4 regions of the Kitasatospora sp. NPDC042419 genome follow, and region 3 is predicted to be linked to each of the others. Evidence: riboswitches for the same ligand, from Rfam matches in the RefSeq annotation. Region 3 holds a riboswitch; each other region holds the start of a gene.
The links. Region 3 has a riboswitch for cobalamin ahead of AC067J_RS35260 (hypothetical protein). Riboswitches for the same ligand answer to the same signal wherever they lie in the genome.
Positions count from the first base shown of each region.

Region 1 (3,198 bases), on a different contig from region 3:
CGCTGTCGCCGGCGACGTAGGTGGCCCGGAGCACCTGGCGGCAGCCCTGGTCACCGAGCACCCGGCCGAGCCCGCCGACCGTGGAGTTGCCGTCCCAGCAGGGCGAGTCGAGCGAGACCACGGTCCGGTTCCAGGTGACGCCGTTGACGCTCACGGTGAGCGCCGAGAACAGCGCCGCCGCGTCCTGCGGGGCAGGGTCGGTGGCGGCGTCCCAGAGCGGCTTCGACGGGTCCTCGGGGGTGGCGCTCGCGGTCGGAGTGGGCGTCGGGGTGGCGGTGGCCGTGGGGGACGGCTTGGCGGAGCCCGTCAGCGTCGGCGCCGGCTGCTGGGTGGCCCCGGTCGCGGTCGCGGTGGGCCCGGCGATCGGCTTCCCGTCCTCGTCCTTGCCCAGGAGGAGCAGGCCGCCGGCGACGGCGCCGCCGACCAGCAGGACGGCGACGGCCGCGCCGATGATCTTCAGTCGGGTCTTGCGCCGGCCGTCGGCCGCGTTGCGCTCGGCGAGGGCGGCCCAGTCCGGCTCGGTCGACTGCGGCTGCGGCGGGTGCTGCCAGTGGTGCGAGGGCACCGGCATCGGCTGCTGCTGGACGGGCTGGGGCTGGACGGGCTGGGGCTGCACCGGCTGGGGCTGCACCGGCTGGGGCTGCACCGGAGGCTGCGGCGCGGGCGGCTGCACCGGCGGCGGCACCTGGACCGACTGCGGCGGCTGCGGCAGCACGGGCACCGGCGGAACCACCGGCCGGACCGGCTGCGGCGCCGGCGGCCCGTACGAGGGCGGCGGCGGCCCGAACCCGCCCGGGGCCGGCGGCACGGCCTGGCCGCCGACGGGCGGCTGCCCCGGCGGCACCGGTCCGGGTCCACCCGGCTGCTGGTTCTGTACGCCCCCCGACCCGGCGGGAGGGGCCGGCTGTTCCCCCTGCGAAGCGGGCTGTCCAGACCACTCCCCGGGCACGCCCGTTCCGTCGCTCATGAGCCGAGATCGTAGGGCATGCCCCTGACCGGCGGCCGCCCCGGTAACCATTCCGTTTCCTAATCCGGACACGCCCGAGGGCCTCCGGAACCTCGGCCCGCGCCCCTTCCGGCCTCCCGCCCCGGTACCAGCCGTCATCGGGCCAACACGCCGCGCTGCACAACATGTGGTGTCGCATCGAGAGAGCACCACTAGATGTATGCTCGACCCTGCTGTCGACGCAGGGGAACCCGGTGCAAGTCCGGGACTGCCCCGCAGCGGTGAGCGGCCGTTCCCCAACGGGGGCCCGCGAGTCCGAGTACCTGCCGACGGTGTGCGAGCGCCTCCCCGCAGAGGCCCCAGCACGAGCACCACCTTCCGGGCCTCGCGGGCGGGCCGGGGACGACACGCCGCGCGACGCCACGGGCGTACCGCGCCGTCCTCCCCTGCCCCGAACGGCCCGGTACCCCGATCCACCGCCGCCGATCGCCGCCAGGAGAGAGCGCCTTGACCACCGCTGCCTCAGTCACCCTGCCCGCCCAGGGTTCCAGCTCCGCCCCCACCGACCCGACGGTCTCCGACCCGGGCGGCGCGCTCCTCCGACTGCTGACCGATCGCAGCGCCGACCTCCCCCAGGTGGACCCCGGCCACGTCGCCGCCGCCGCCCTGCGCGGCCGCCACGCCGGCTCGGACTTCGCCGAGCTGCGCGGGCTGGCCGTGGACGCCGCCGCGTCGATGATCGCCGAGGACCCGCAGTACTCGAAGCTGGCGGCCCGGCTGCTCGCTCTGGAGATCGTCGACGAGGCGGCGAGCCAGGGCGTGGTCTCCTTCGCCACCTCGATCACGGTCGGCCACGCCGAGGGCCTGATCGGCGACACCACCGCGGCCTTCGTCGCCAAGCACACCGACGCCCTGAACGCCCTGATCGACCCGGCCGGCGACGACCGCTTCGAGTACTTCGGCCTGCGCACCGTGCAGTCCCGCTACCTGCTGCGCCACCCGATCACCCGCAAGGTCGTCGAGACCCCGCAGCACTTCCTGCTCCGCGTCGCCTGTGGCCTGGCGGTCGGCGACAACGAGCAGTCGGTGCGCGAGGTGGCCGAGCTGTACCGCCTGATGAGCCGGCTGGAGTACCTGACCTCCTCGCCGACCCTCTTCAACTCCGGCACCCGGCACCCGCAGATGTCCAGCTGCTACCTGCTGGACTCCCCGCTGGACAACCTGGACTCGATCTACTCGCGGTACGCGCAGATCGCCCGGCTCTCCAAGCACGCCGGCGGCATCGGCCTCTCCTACTCGCGGATCCGCTCGCGCGGCTCGCTGATCCGGGGCACCAACGGCAAGTCGAACGGCATCGTCCCGTTCCTGCGCACCCTGGACTCCTCGGTCGCCGCCGTCAACCAGGGCGGCCGCCGCAAGGGCGCGGCCTGCGTCTACCTGGAGACCTGGCACGCGGACATCGAGGAGTTCCTGGAGCTGCGCGACAACACCGGTGAGGAGGCGCGCCGCACCCACAACCTGAACCTGGCGCACTGGATCCCGGACGAGTTCATGCGCCGGGTCAACGCCAACGCCGACTGGTCGCTGTTCTCCCCGGCCGACGTCCCCGAGCTGGTCGACCTGTGGGGCGCCGACTTCGACGAGGCCTACCTGAAGGCCGAGCTGGCCGGCAAGGCCGTCCGCACCATCCCCGCGCAGACCCTGTACGCCCGGATGATGCGCACCCTGGCGCAGACCGGCAACGGCTGGATGACCTTCAAGGACGCCTCCAACCGCGCCGCCAACCAGACCGCGCTGCCCGGCCGCACCGTCCACTCCTCCAACCTCTGCACCGAGATCCTGGAGGTCACGGACGACTCCGAGACCGCCGTCTGCAACCTCGGCTCGGTCAACCTCGGCGCCCACGTCGCCGCCGGCGCCACCGCCGCGGACCTGCTGAACGCGATGGACTGGGAGCGGCTGGACGCCACCGTCCGCACCGCCGTCACCTTCCTCGACCGCGTGGTGGACATCAACTTCTACCCGACCCCCGAGGCCGGCGCCTCCAACTCCCGCTGGCGCCCGGTCGGCCTCGGCGTGATGGGCCTGCAGGACGTCTTCTTCCAGCTGCGCCTGGACTTCGACTCCGCCGAGGCCAAGCAGCTCTCCACGCTGATCGCCGAGCGCATCATGCTCACCGCGTACGAGCGCTCCGCCGACCTGGCCGAGCAGCTCGGCCGCCACGAGGCGTACGCCGAGACCCGCGCCGCCCG
Region 1 is NZ_JBWKAW010000005.1:235,163-238,360, reverse strand. Features, by position in the region: gene AC067J_RS13190 (flagellar basal body-associated FliL family protein) at 1-721, opposite strand, end outside; cobalamin riboswitch at 1,150-1,291, shown strand; gene AC067J_RS13185 (ribonucleoside-diphosphate reductase subunit alpha) at 1,478-3,198, shown strand, end outside.
Region 1: linked by a shared signal. The riboswitch ahead of AC067J_RS13185 (ribonucleoside-diphosphate reductase subunit alpha) and the one ahead of AC067J_RS35260 (hypothetical protein) in region 3 are both predicted to bind cobalamin.

Region 2 (3,198 bases), on a different contig from region 3:
GAGCCGTCACGGCCGTCGAGATGGCGCGGAACGACGTCTTCACCTTCCCGGAGGGCCCGCTCCGGCTCTACGAGGGCGAGTCCGCGCCCGTCGACGCGGGCATGCGGATCGCCCTGTCGATCGGCGAGAACCTCGACCCCACGGAGCCGAAGTACTTCGGCTACTTCCTCGACTTCGGCGGGGAGCTGTTCGCGGAGGACATCGCGCCGCTGTCCCTGGGGGAGTCCTTCGGGACGGTCTCCAGTGCCGACGTCACCCAGCCCGACGTGGCCCTGCACCGGGACGTGACCTTCGCGAACGAGTCCGCCGGCATCGCGGTGCAGGCCCGCTTCCGGCTGAGGGTGGTCCACTTCTTCTGACGCCCGGCGGTCGCTCGCGGTGGGCCCGGGGCACCCCGCACCACCGCGCACAGCGCGGGGAGCCGACACCGGTTGGTTGATCGGAGGGTCCGAAATGGCCGAGACGGTGGTGCTTCAGTCCTTCAACCGTCAGGACAGGTTCATCGAGTCCCACAACTCCGAAGGAGAACTGAGTCCGTTCGATCCGGCCAGGAAGTCCCGCTTCGTCTTCGGCCTGGAGCGCGGTAGCGCGATCGACGGTGCCGACACCGTACCGACGATCCGTTTCCACTCCGTCCGTCCGGAGGAGGGCGGCCACGTCCTGCGGCATCGGAACTTCCGGCTCAACCTTGAGGCTTGGGACGGTGCTTCGGCCCCCGACCTCTTCTCGGACGATTCGACCTTCCTCGTCCGTGCCGGAAAGGCCGGGAACCTGGACGCCGGCTGGATCTCCTTCCAGTCGTTCAACTTCCGCGACCGGTGGATCCGGCATCGCGACTATCACCTCTACGTCGAATCCCTCGGCGTCAATCCGGCCTCGGCGAAGGAGGACGCCACCTTCAGGATGCTGCCGATGAGCTGGTTCTTCATGGAGCCGTAGCCGCCCCGGCCGCGGTGGGGGCCGCGAGCGGCGGCAGCAGGCCGGTGGGGGACGGCAGCGGTCGGACCACGTCGCGCTGTCCGGCGCCGAGGTGGATCGCGGCCACGCCGGCCGTGCCGAGCCCGTCCGCGGGGAGCCGTCCGCGAGGAGCCGTCCGTCGGCCCGTTCGGTGGTCGAGGATGCGCGGCGGCCGGTGACGGTTCGCCAGGTCACCCCGGGTCCAGGCCTTGACCCCTCTCCGGGCGGACGCCATGATGAGCCGTCATTGTTCGACTCCGCCGTCGGGGGAAGTCCGGTTCGAATCCGGCGCTGACCCGCAACGGTAGGCCTCCGACGGCTGTCGGCGGCGAGCCCGAGTACCCGTCGGCGGAGGTGTGTTCCCTCCTCCCGTCGTGGTCTGCGGGCCGGAGCTCCGAGGCTGTCCGGTGCCGTGCCGGCGGCCGGTGGGGATCCGTGTGCCCGGGCCCGGAAAGGCCTCTGATGCCCGTGCTCCGCCGCCGCTCCCTCGGCCTGCTCGCGATACCCGCCCTCGTCCTGACCGCCGTGCTCCCGGCGTCCGCCGCCTCCGCCGCCCCGGCCGCTCCCGCCTCCGGGGACGCCGCCGCGACCTTCCGCCCGGACGCCGCCGCGGCCGGCTGGCTGGCCCGCCAGCTGGTCGACGGGGACCACTTCGAGTCGGTCTTCGACGGCACCGCCTACCCCGACCAGGGCCTGACCATCGACGCCGTCCTCGCCTTCGCCGCCGCCCGCAGCTCCGACCAGGCGGCCGCGAAGGCCACCGCTTGGCTCGCGAAGCCGGAGATCCTCGCCGGCTACCTGGGCGACGGCACCACCGAGGCCTACGCCGGCGCCACCGCCAAGCTGCTGCTGGCCGCCGAGGTGCGCGGCACCGACCCGGCGGCGTTCGGCGGCGTCGACCTGCCGGCCCGGCTGCGCTCCCTCCAGGCCCCGTCCGGCCGGTTCTCGGACCGCTCCCAGTGGGGCGACTACAGCAACGCCTTCGGCCAGTCGCTCGCGCTGATCGCGCTCCAGCGCACCCCCGGCGGGGCGCCCGCCGCCGCCGTCGACTTCCTGGCCGCCGCCCAGTGCACCGACGGCGGCTTCCCGGTCGCCTTCGGCCAGGCGGCCTGCACCGGCGACACCGACGCCACCGCGCTCGCCGTCCAGGCCCTGGCGGCGACCGGCCGCCACGCGAAGGCCAAGGCGGGCCTGGACTGGCTGACGGCCCACCAGAACACGGACGGCGGTTTCGCCGCGGCCGGCGCGGCCGCCTCCAACGCCAACAGCACCGGTCTGGCGACCTCGGCGCTGCTCTCCAACGGCCGGATCGTGTCCGGGCTCAAGGGCTGGAGCAGCCTGGTCAAGTTCCAGCAGGGCTGCTCGGCGGCCCCGGCCGTCCGCGGCGCCGTCGCCTACGACGCGAGCGGCTTCAACCCCGCGACCGCCACCCGGGCCACCGCCCAGGCCGTGCTGGGGCTCTCCGGCGCGAACCTGGCCGGGCTGTCCGCGCAGGGCGCCCGCCCGGCCGCCCCCGTCCTGGCCTGCCCGGCCGCCGCCCAGTGACCGCGAGGAGCACCGCGATGAACGACACCCGGATGTCCCGCCGCCCGTCCCACCGCCCGTCCCGCCGCGCGTTCGCCGCGGTCGCCGCCGCCGCGGCCCTGACCGCCGGTCTGCTCGGCGTCTCCACCGCCGCCGCCCCGCCGGCCCGGGCCGCCGCGTGCTCCGGCACCTCCGGGGTCACCGTGGTCGTCGACTTCACCGCGCTCGGCGGCGGGATCGAGACCGGCTGCGCCCCCGGCGACCCGGCCAGCGGCCTCGCCGCGCTGACCGGCGCCGGGTTCTCGTACGCCTTCCACCCGCGCTTCCCGGGCTTCGTCTGCAAGATCAACGCACTGCCGGCGACCTGCACCAACCCGACCGGCAGCGCCTACTGGTCGTACTGGCACGCGCCGCACGGCGGCCCCTGGTCGTACAGCAACCTGGGCGCGGGCAGCTACAACCCGGCCCCCGGCGAGGTCGAGGGCTGGTCCTTCGGGGCGGGTGCCCAGCCGGGCATCACCGCGCCCTGACCCGCGGGCCGTCGTGCCGGTGCCCCGGCCCTCCGCGACGGAGGCCGGGGCACCGGTGTACCGGGGTTGGGCACGCCGGGTCGGGCATGCCGGGTCGGGCATGCCGGACCGTGCACGCCGGGGAGGGGACGCCGGGTCGGGACCGGCGGGTTCAGCGGTCCCGGTAGGGGTAGAAGCCGCGTCCGGC
Region 2 is NZ_JBWKAW010000040.1:46,039-49,236, forward strand. Features, by position in the region: gene AC067J_RS39910 (hypothetical protein) at 1-359, shown strand, start outside; gene AC067J_RS39915 (AbfB domain-containing protein) at 454-939, shown strand; cobalamin riboswitch at 1,202-1,321, shown strand; gene AC067J_RS39920 (prenyltransferase/squalene oxidase repeat-containing protein) at 1,420-2,502, shown strand; gene AC067J_RS39925 (flagellar hook-length control protein FliK) at 2,520-3,011, shown strand; gene AC067J_RS39930 (3-hydroxybutyryl-CoA dehydrogenase) at 3,163-3,198, opposite strand, start outside.
Region 2: linked by a shared signal. The riboswitch ahead of AC067J_RS39920 (prenyltransferase/squalene oxidase repeat-containing protein) and the one ahead of AC067J_RS35260 (hypothetical protein) in region 3 are both predicted to bind cobalamin.

Region 3 (3,198 bases):
TCCGGGAGGCGATCCGGATCGCCGAGGCGTACGGACTGGGCCTGCGGGCGGCCGAGGGCCGTTTCCGGCTGAGCCTGCTCCGGTGGGAGCAGGGGCGGTTCGCCGAGGCGCTGGAGGCGGGCGTCGAGTCGGCCGACGGGTTCGACCGGCTCGGACGCGAGCGGTCCGCGGTTCCCGTGGCGGCCAACAACTGTCTGATCGCCCTGCGGATGGACGACGGTGCCGCCGCGCTCGCCTGGGGGCGCCGCGCGGTGGAGCTGGCCGACCGTCACGGCACCGCGTACCAGCAGGCCGCCGCCAGGCACGACCTGGGGCGGGCCGAGCTGCTCGCCGGCGACTTCGGGGCGGCGGTCCGCACCGCCCGGGACACGGCGGACCGCTGGCAGCGGCAGGACTACCGGCTGGACGCCGGGACCTGCTGCACCATTGCCGCCGAGGCGGCCGAGGCGGCGGGCGACCTCGCGTCGGCGGCCGAACTCCGCAATGCCGCCGTCGACCACTGCCTCGCGGTGGGGGCCACCGGCCGGGCACTCGACGGCCTCGTGGGGCTGAGCGCGCTGTACATGCGGGCCGGGGCCCATCGGAACGCCGGATTCACCCTGGACCGTGCCGTGCGGACCCTCCGGGTGGAGAGCGCGCCGGGGGCGGACGACGCGGAGGTGCCGGTGCAGCTGCGGCCGGAGGTCCTGCTGCGGCGGGCCGCCGTCCGGCTCTTCCCGGACGTCCTCGTGACGGGTGACGGGGAGTGGGAGGAGGTCGGCGCCAGGCCCGGTGAACTGGGCCGGGCGGACCGGCCGGTCAGGGCTGGTGAGGAGGCGCCGCCCGGCGAGGCCGAACCGGCCGAGCCCTCGGCCGGTGAGGAGCTGGACCGGCTCCGCGACCTCCTCACCCGCCACCGGGACGGCACGGTCCCGGACGGGGAGGCCCGTCGGCAGGCCGAGGCGCTGCTCGTCTCCGGCACCCTCCACCCGCCGGTGAAGGCGGCCTGGCTCTACCGGGAACTGCACGGTGTCGACGACCGCCCGGCCGCGTCCCTGCCCGGCGGCGGCGGCGGGTAGGGAGGGCGGGGCGCCCGCCGGCGCGGGCGCGCGGGTCGTCCGCGCGGGTCGTCCGCGTGGGGCCCTGGACTTACTAGGACGTCCAACTATATGGTCGTGTACAGGTCCGCGGTGTCAGGGAAGCCGGTGTGAGTCCGGCACGGTCCCGCCACTGTGACCGGGGAGTCCGTCCACGCAGGACACGGCCACTGGCAGCCAGCCGGGAAGGCCCGCGGGCGGGCGTCGATCCGGGAGTCAGGATACCGGCCGCGGATGGTCCGTGTTTTCCACGAGGATGGAGACGACACGCATGACTCCGGGCTGCTCCCGTTCCACCGCCCCCGGCCGTCCTGTGCCGCCCGCCGGAGCCCACCCGCTCTGACGGTCCGCCATGTCGCCGTCGCCGGCGCCGGTCCCGCCGTGCCACCGCGCGGCGGGCGGCCGCGGGCGATGCCCTCCATTCCTCCTCTCCCCACCCCAGACGAGAGGCGACCTCAACCAGCACGGGCCGGACTCGATCCGCTTCTACACCCGCACCCGCACCGTCACCTCGCGCTGGCCCTCGGGGGTCAAGGAGGGCGCGAGCTTCACCATGCCGACGATGGGATGAGCGCCGTGCACGACCACGACCACGACCTGAGCGAGGACCAGCGGGCCGTCGCGGAGACCACCCGGGCGTTCGCCGACGAGTACCTGGCGCCGCACGCGGTGGAGTGGGACCGGGCCAAGCACTTCCCGGTGGACGTGCTGCGCAAGGCCGCGGACCTCGGCCTGGCCGGCGTGTACGTGCGCGAGGACGTCGGCGGCTCCGAACTCACCCGGCAGGACGGGGTGGTGGCCTTCGAGGCGCTCGCCACCGGCTGCCCGTCGATCGCCGCCTACCTGTCCATCCACAACATGGTGGGCTGGATGGTCGACCGCTACGGCACCGCCGCGCAGCGCCGCCGCTGGCTGCCGGCGCTCTGCACGGCCGAGCACCTGGGCAGCTACTGCCTGACCGAGCCGGGCGCCGGGTCGGACGCCGCCGCGCTCGCCACCCGCGCGGTGCGCGACGGCGACGACTGGGTGCTGGACGGCGTCAAGCAGTTCGTCTCCGGCGCGGGCGCCGCCCGGCTCTACCTGGTGATGGCCCGGACCGGCGGCCCCGGCCCGAAGGGGGTCTCCGCGTTCGTCGTGGACCGCGACGACCCGGGGCTGTCCTTCGGCCCGAACGAGCAGAAGATGGGCTGGAACGCCCAGCCGACCCGGCAGGTGGTGCTGGACGGGGTCCGGCTGCCCGCCGACCGCCTCCTCGGCGCCGAGGGCGAGGGGTTCGGGATCGCCATGGCCGGCCTGAACGGCGGCCGGCTCGGCATCGCCGCCTGCTCGCTGGGCGGGGCCCGGACCGCACTGGAACGCGCCACCCGGTACCTCGCCGAGCGCGAGGCCTTCGGCGCCCGGCTGCTGCACGCCCAGGCGCTCCAGTTCCGGCTCGCCGACATGGCGACCGAACTGGAGGCCGCCCGCGCCCTGGTGTGGCGGGCCGCCGCCGCGCTGGACCGCGCCGACCGGCGCGCGCCGCAGCTCTGCGCCATGGCCAAACGCCACGCCACCGACACCGGGTTCGAGGTAGCCGACCAGGCGCTCCAACTGCACGGCGGCTACGGCTACCTCGCCGAGTACGGCATCGAGAAGATCGTCCGCGACCTGCGGGTGCACCAGATCCTCGAAGGGACCAACGAGATCATGCGCGTCATCGTCGCCCGCGGCCTGACCGGAGCCGCCTGATGGCCACCCCGGACGCAGCGGACACCGACGAGGTCATCGTCGACCGGGACGGCCGGGCCGGCCTGATCGTCCTCAACCGCCCCAAGGCCCTGAACGCCCTCACCCACGGCATGGTCCGGCGGATCGCCGCCGCGCTGGACGCCTGGGAGCACGACGACTCCGTCGCCACCGTCGTCCTCACCGGCGCCGGCGAGCGCGGACTCTGCGCCGGCGGGGACATCGTCGCCATCCACCGGGCGGCCACCGGCGGCGACCGGCGCGCCACCGAGGAGTTCTGGCGCGACGAATACCGGCTCAACGCCCGGATCGCCCGCCACCCCAAGCCCTACGTGGCCGTCATGGACGGCATCGTCATGGGCGGCGGCGTCGGGATCTCCGCCCACGGCAGTGTCCG
Region 3 is NZ_JBWKAW010000028.1:95,261-98,458, forward strand. Features, by position in the region: gene AC067J_RS35255 (trypsin-like peptidase domain-containing protein) at 1-1,058, shown strand, start outside; cobalamin riboswitch at 1,133-1,323, shown strand; partial or broken gene AC067J_RS35260 (hypothetical protein) at 1,441-1,647, shown strand; gene AC067J_RS35265 (acyl-CoA dehydrogenase family protein) at 1,644-2,804, shown strand; gene AC067J_RS35270 (enoyl-CoA hydratase/isomerase family protein) at 2,804-3,198, shown strand, end outside.

Region 4 (3,198 bases), on a different contig from region 3:
GTTGGTCCTCGGCCGAGAGCAGCGCCAGCGTCCCGTACATCGCGGCGAACACGCCGCCCCGGTCGATGTCCCCGACCACGACGACCGGCAGCCCGGCGGCGGTGGCCAGGCCCATGTTGGCGATGTCCCGGTCCCGCAGGTTGATCTCGGCGGGCGAGCCGGCGCCCTCGCAGACCACCACGTCGTACCGGCGGCGCAGGTCCGCCAGGCACTCCAGGGCCCGTTCCAGCAGCAGCGGCTTGCGCTCGCGGTAGTCCAGCGCGCCGACCTCGGCGACCGGCCGGCCGAGCAGCACCACCTGGCTGCGGCCGTCCGCCCCGGGCTTGAGCAGCACCGGGTTCATGGCCGCCTCGGGCTCCACCCGGGCCGCCTGCGCCTGCATCGCCTGCGCGCGGCCGATCTCGGCGCCGTCCGCCGTCACGAAGGAGTTCAGCGACATGTTCTGCGCCTTGAACGGCGCGACGCTCACGCCCTGACGGGCCAGCCAGCGGCAGATGCCCGCGGTGACCACGCTCTTCCCGGCGTCCGAGGTCGTCCCGGCGACCAGCAGTGCGTTGCTCATGCCCTACCCCTCCTCCTGCCCGTGGCCGCCCGGAGCAGCAGGTGCCCGGCGACCGTCGTACCCAGCGCCAGCGCGCCCACCCGCCGGGAGAGCACGCAGGCCCGCTCGATGTCGTCCACCCCGACCGGCCGCAGCCCCTCGCCGAGCACCGGCCGGTGCTCGGTGCGCTCGCCGTACCGCAGCGTCCCGCCCAGCCGGACGCCGACCGCGCCGGCGAAGGCCGACTCGGCCTGGCCCGCGTTCGGGCTGGGGTGCGCGGAGCCGTCCCGCCGCCAGACCCGCCAGGCGGTGCGCGGCTCGGGCGCGGCGGCCACCGTCAGCAGCGCGGTCAGCCGGGCGCCCGGCCAGCCCGCCACGTCGTCCAGCCGGGCCGAGGCCCAGCCGAACCGGGCGTACCGGGGCGAGCGGTGGCCGACCATCGCGTCCAGGGTGTTGACGGCGCGGAACGCGAGCAGACCCGGCGTGCCCGCCAGCCCGCCCCAGACCAGCGCGTTGACCACGGCGTCGGCGGTGTTCTCGGCGACCGACTCGACCACCGCGCGGGCCAGCTGCTGCTCGTCCAGCCCGCTCGGGTCGCGCCCGCACAGGTGCGGCAGCCGTTCCCGGGCCGCCGTCAGGTCGCCCGCCGCGAGCGAGCGGCCGACGGTCCTGGCCTCCCGGGTGAGCGAGGTGCCGCCGAGTACCGTCCAGGTCGCGGCGGCGGCCAGCGCGGCCCGGCCGAGCGGACGGCGGCCGAGCAGCCGGTCGGCGGCCAGCGCGCCCGCCGCGACGGTGCCCACGCAGAGCGCCGTGTACGCGGTGCCGGCGGCGCGGTCGTCGCGCCAGATCAGCCGCTCCAGCCGGTTCGCGGCGGAGCCGAAGACGGCCACGGGGTGGCCGCGGCGCGGATCGCCGAACCGGGCGTCGGCGAGGTACCCGGCGGCGGCGCCCGCGGCGAACGCGGCGGCGCGGGTCAGCGGGCGCACGGCAGGGGGCGGTGGCGGGTCGTCGAGGCCGGGGCAGCCTGCATCGCGTGCGTGTCCTCACTCAGGGTCCGCGCCCTGGATCGACGTACCGGCGGCGAGAGTCTCCTGGCTTCCGGGTCGGACGCACCTCCGGGCCTTCCAGCGGCTTCTGACGGCTCGCCGTGACCTTCGTTCGGACGTGCTCCCCGGTGACAGTGGCGGGACCGCGCCGGACTCGCACCGGCTTCCTCTGCTTGCCTCCGTATTGGCTGAAGGATCCCATCACGCCCCCGAAGGGGGAGTCAACCGAGGTCACGGAGCGTTTGGTCACACCGCCGGGCTCCGCTCCGGCGCCCGCTCCCGGCGGCTCCGGAGCGTCCCGCCCCGGTGTGACCTTGCTCCCGAAGTGACCCGGACGGCCGTGTCCTACTGGCCACCGGCCGTCCCCGCTAGTGGACTGGGGCCAGAACACCGTCCGGCACCGGGACTTAACTGCGGGGAGCGAGTATGCGTTGGGGAATCGCGGCCACCGTGGCCGCAGCCGCCGTCGGTACCGGGGCGGCCGTGCTGGTGATCGGCCGGCGGGCGTCCGAGCGGATGGTCCACCCGGCCGCCGCCGTCCGGACGAGGTCGGGCCCGGTGCAGGTGCTGGCCCTCGGCGCCGGGCGGGTCACCTTCACCCCCGGGCCGGCGGCCGAACGCCCCGGCCGCTGGGCCGTCGAGTGGGGCGACGACGGGCACGCGGTGGTCGGCGAGGTCCTGCACCGCGACGACAAGGGCGTCACCCGCCGGCTGCTCCGCGCCGACCGGGGCACCCTGGCGCCCGGCACCGAGGTCCGCTTCACCCCGCGGGTGCACGTCGGCGACCCGACCACCGCACTCGGCCTGCCGTTCACCGACACCGCCGTCGAGGGCGAGCTGGGCACGCTGCCCGCCTGGCGGCTGGACGGCAAGCGGGGCACCTGGGTGATCCTGGTGCACGGCCCCGGCACCGACCGGCAGCAGGGCCTCGCGGTGCTCCCGCTGCTGCAGCGCCTCGGCCTGCCGGTGCTGGTCGTCAGCTACCGCGGCGACGCGGGCACCCCGGCCTCCCCGGACGGCCTGGGCCACTTCGGCGAGACGGAGTGGCGGGACGTCGAGGCGGCGATCCGGCGCGCCCTGGACAGCGGCGCGGGCCAGGTCGTCCTGTACGGCTGGTCGCTCGGCGCCACGACGGCCCTGCAGACCGCCGCCCGGTCCGGCTGGGCGTCCTCGATCAGCAGCCTGGTCCTGGACTCGCCCGTGCTGGACTGGCCGGCCGGCGCGCGGCGCGGCGCGGCACGGGCCGGCTACCGGGGCGCGGCCGCCGAACTGGGCGCGCTCGCCGCCGAGGGGCGGACCGGCGTGGATCTGGCCGACTTCGCCCGCCTCGCCGAGGGCACCGACCTGCGCGTCCCCACCCTGGTGCTGCACGGCCCGGACGACCCGGTGGCCCCGTTCCGCGCGGCCGAGCGCCTCGCCGGGCACCGCCCGGACGTGGTCAACCTCCAGGCCTTCCCCGGCGGTGACCACGCGGCTCTCTGGAACACCGACCCGGACCGCTACGAGGAGACCCTCCGCCGCTGGCTCACCCCTTTCCTCTGAGCCGACCCCGCCCGGGCCGCGGCGTCCCGCCGGTCGCCGCGGCCGGTCCCCTTCCCCTTTCCTCCCCGT
Region 4 is NZ_JBWKAW010000020.1:77,487-80,684, reverse strand. Features, by position in the region: gene AC067J_RS30080 (cobyric acid synthase) at 1-562, opposite strand, end outside; gene AC067J_RS30075 (cobalamin biosynthesis protein) at 559-1,527, opposite strand; cobalamin riboswitch at 1,606-1,804, opposite strand; gene AC067J_RS30070 (alpha/beta hydrolase family protein) at 2,014-3,129, shown strand.
Region 4: linked by a shared signal. The riboswitch ahead of AC067J_RS30075 (cobalamin biosynthesis protein) and the one ahead of AC067J_RS35260 (hypothetical protein) in region 3 are both predicted to bind cobalamin.